DNA from 2 places in the Staphylococcus warneri genome. Region 1 is predicted to be linked to the other one. Evidence: riboswitches for the same ligand, from Rfam matches in the RefSeq annotation. Region 1 holds a riboswitch; the other holds the start of a gene.
The links. Region 1 has a riboswitch for lysine ahead of EL082_RS06740 (aspartate kinase). Riboswitches for the same ligand answer to the same signal wherever they lie in the genome.
Positions count from the first base shown of each region.

Region 2: linked by a shared signal. The riboswitch ahead of EL082_RS05430 (amino acid permease) and the one ahead of EL082_RS06740 (aspartate kinase) in region 1 are both predicted to bind lysine.

Region 1 covers NZ_LR134269.1:1,386,349-1,388,561, forward strand. The annotation lists gene EL082_RS06740 (aspartate kinase) at 1-1,156, opposite strand, end outside; lysine riboswitch at 1,238-1,414, opposite strand; gene EL082_RS06745 (ABC-F family ATP-binding cassette domain-containing protein) at 1,674-2,213, opposite strand, start outside.
Region 2 covers NZ_LR134269.1:1,104,006-1,106,218, forward strand. The annotation lists gene thrS (threonine--tRNA ligase) at 1-612, shown strand, start outside; lysine riboswitch at 663-836, shown strand; gene EL082_RS05430 (amino acid permease) at 1,034-2,213, shown strand, end outside.

The DNA.
Region 1 (2,213 bases):
CAGCATCAATGACATAAGAAATACTGATTTCAGAAGTGGTTGTTTGGTAAAAAGGTATCTTCGCATTGATTAAAGTAATAAATGCCTTAGATGCTACGCCTGACATATCTCTCATACCGGATCCGATTAATGAAATTTTGACATATGCTTCATTAATTTTATAATCCAAAGCTTCAAAATCAACGGCTAATTGTTCTAAAATAGCTGAGATTTGATGTGCATCTGTATCTTTAATACTGAAGGATAGTTGTAGTCCTTCGTGGTTGACAATTTGTGAAATCATATCCACATTAACTGAACCCATTTCTAGCTCTGTGAATAGTTGTGTTAATAATTGATTATCTGGTAGGGGATAGGTGATCGTTACATGCATCATGTGTTGATCTAATGCAACCCCAGTAACTGCTTTTTTCTCTAATAAATCACTTCTAGACATAATCCATGTTCCTTTCACATTTGATAACGTTCTTCCTAAATATAATGGTATATCATAATTTTTAGCCAACTCTACGCTACGTGTCTCAAGTACGCCAGCACCTAATGCGCTCATTTCCATCATTTCCTCATATGATACATACTCTAAACGTTTGGCATAACTCAGTACTCTTGGGTCTGTAGCATATACACCATCAACATCTGTGTAGATTTCACAAGGAATCTGATTACTCGTCGCTAAAGCTACTGCTGTTGTATCTGAACCACCACGTCCTAGTGTGGTTAATTCATGATCCTCATTGATGCCTTGGAATCCAGCTATAACAAGTACATCGTGGGTATCAAAAGCTGTTTCAAAGGTTGATGGGTCAATTTCAGCAATTTTACTTTTTAAATGATGACCAATGGTTTTGATACCTGCTTGATATCCTGTCATTGCTTTAGCGCTAATACCAATATCATTAAGTACCATTGATAAATATGAAACGGTTTGTTGCTCACCTGTAGTTAACAGTAGGGCGAGTTCTTGCTCTTTTGGTGTTGATGTTAAAGTGGACACATTCTCCATTAATTGATCCGTGGTTTTGCCCATTGCACTAACTACCACAATGAGTTGTTCACCTTGTTCAACACGATTTTTTAGCATACCTGCTATATTTTTAATTTTAGTAAAATCACTGACGGAAGAACCGCCAAATTTCAAAACACTTCTATTCAATATTTGTCCTCCTCAGTTAGTAGGGAGACACATCCATTCAATAAAAAAGAACAAGTCTGGAATGCGACTTGTTCTACATTTATGTACAAGTGATGCACTCCATTATTATGAAATAATGACAAACTCTTAGCTCTTAACCAAAAAGTCCAACAAATGATACCTGCTATTATCATTCGTTTCGGCATTGCCCCCTTTCAATATTAGCTGTTAGCAGACAGTTGCCTAATATTTACTCATGTTTAATGCGCCTCATCAAAATCTTATTCAATTGATATGTTTTTATTATACATATACCACATGTGACTGTAAACCGATAATTGCGATTTTTTGAAATAAACAGAAAATTTCAAAGTGATACTTAGCATTTTAATGGTTAGTATCTCTCGTGCACTCGGATGGTAAGACGAGTGTAGTCATTAATATAAATAACTAATGTAGTAGGGGAACGTTCATTATATCTGTATATAAAAAGCGTATAAATACATCATCAAAATGTATTCATACGCTCAATCGAAGTCATCTATTTTAATACTCCTGTTTCTTTTAAGTATTCTTCATATGGAATTTCTTTAGAAACAGCACCAGATTGATTTAAATCAATCACACGGTTAGCAATTGTATTGATAAATTCAAAGTCATATGATGTAAAGATCAATGAACCTTTAAATGATTTCAAACCATCATTGACTGCGGTGATACTTTCTAAGTCTAAGTGGTTGGTTGGCTCATCTAGTAGTAACACGTTAGCACTTGATAGCATCATTTTACTTAACATACAGCGAACTTTTTCGCCACCTGATAACACGCTTGCTTTTTTCTTAACTTCTTCGCCACTAAACAACATACGTCCTAAGAAGCCGCGTAAGAATGTTTCAGTTTGCTCATCTTCTGGCGCATATTGACGTAACCAGTCCACAAGATTCATATCCACACCATCAAAGAATTCAGAATTATCTTTAGGGAAGTAACTTAATGAAGTTGTTACACCCCATTTATAAGATCCTTCATCTGGTTCCATTTCACCAGCTAAGATTTTAAGTAATGTTGTTTTTGCAATCTC
Region 2 (2,213 bases), 280 kb from region 1:
GCTGAGAACATGATTAAAGAAGCGGCTGATGAATTAGGATTATCATACGAAGAAGCTATTGGTGAAGCGGCATTTTATGGGCCTAAATTGGATGTTCAAGTTAAAACAGCTATGGGTAAAGAAGAAACATTATCTACAGCACAACTAGATTTCTTATTACCAGAACGTTTTGAACTGACATATATTGGTCAGGATGGAGAACACCATAGACCAGTAGTGATACACCGTGGAGTTGTATCTACAATGGAACGATTTGTTGCATTCTTAACTGAAGAAACTAAAGGTGCATTCCCAACTTGGTTAGCACCGAAACAAGTAGAAATTATTCCAGTTAATTTAGATTTACATTACGACTATGCAAAATCAATACAAGATGAATTGAAATCTCAAGGCGTACGTGTTGAAATCGATGACCGTAATGAAAAAATGGGTTATAAAATCCGTGAAGCTCAAATGCAAAAAATTCCATACCAAATCGTGGTAGGAGATAAAGAAGCAGAAAACAATGAAGTAAATGTTCGTAAGTATGGTTCACAAGACCAAGAGACATTAGAAAAAGATGAATTCATCTGGAATTTAGTAGACGAAATCCGTTTGAAAAAGCATAGATAAACTTGAAATTTAAGCGCAGTTCATGTATATTACAAGTTAGTTAAATAAAAAGTTGAGTTAGAGGTTGCAATATTAAAGAGTCGCTTGTCAGAAGTCTTATGGGACGTATGTTGAACAAGTTAAAGGTAATATTGCCGAAACAAGTGATAACCATAATTATGATTTGTTGGGACAGTTCTCGAAAGAAACTGTACTGTCACAGAATGTGATGAGCTACCTTATATAGATAAAAGCAAAGTGGTTGCATATCTTAAAGGTATGTAGCCACTTTTTTGTTTTAAATTTATAAATAAAAGTAACATGATTAAGTGAGGTATCGTGTAGTCATATAAATGAAGATATAGAACTTAACGTGTTGTTTCTTTAATAAATAATAAAACAAAATCATAACTGCCTCTAAATACAAAGAAAGGAATCTTCTATGAGTAAAAACAAAAGTCAAAACGAAGGTATACAAAGAGGTTTAAAAGACCGTCATATATCTATGATAGCCATTGGTGGTTGTATTGGTACAGGTCTATTTATGACTTCGGGTGGAGCCATTCACAGTGCTGGAGCATTAGGTGCTTTGATTGCATATGCGATTATTGGAGCAATGGTATTCTTCTTAATGACATCACTTGGCGAGATGGCCACATATTTACCAGTTTCAGGATCATTTAGTACTTACGCCACACGATTTGTAGATCCATCACTTGGATTTGCATTAGGATGGAATTATTGGTTTAACTGGGTTATTACTGTAGCTGCAGATGTAACAATTGCCGCGCAAGTCATACAATATTGGTCCCCAATGCAAAGTGTGCCTGCTTGGGTCTGGAGTTGTATATTTTTAGTAATTATCTTTGCACTTAACTCATTGTCAGTTCGAGTATATGGTGAGAGTGAATATTGGTTTGCACTAATAAAAGTTGTTACTGTCATCATATTTATTGTGATAGGTTTATTAACTATTGTAGGTATTATGGGCGGTAAATTCGTTGGTTTTGAAACGTTTACTAAAGGAAGCGGCCCAATCCTTGGTGGCAACTTAGGAGGGAGCTTACTTTCAATATTAGGGGTATTCCTAGTTGCTGGTTTCTCATTCCAAGGTACTGAATTGATAGGGATAACAGCAGGGGAATCTGAAAATCCTGAAAGAGCCGTTCCAAAAGCTATTAAACAAGTATTCTGGAGAATATTATTATTTTATATATTAGCTATATTCATCATTGGTATGTTAATACCTTATGATAGTAGTGCACTTATGGGTGGAGAAAATAGTATCTCTACATCACCATTTACATTAGTATTCAAGAATGCTGGACTTGCATTTGCAGCATCATTTATGAATGCAGTTATTTTAACATCAGTATTATCTGCAGGTAATTCAGGAATGTATGCATCTACTAGAATGCTATATTCAATGAGTAAAGATAAACTAGCGTTTAATTCATTTTCAAAAACGAATAAAAATGGTGTGCCGCACATATCATTAATTGTAACTGGAATTATTGTTGTAGTGATTTTTGCAGTACAACATTTTAGTGGTGATGCATATGAATATATCGTAGCTGCTAGTGGTATGACAGGATTCATTGCTTGGGTCGGTATAGCTGTAA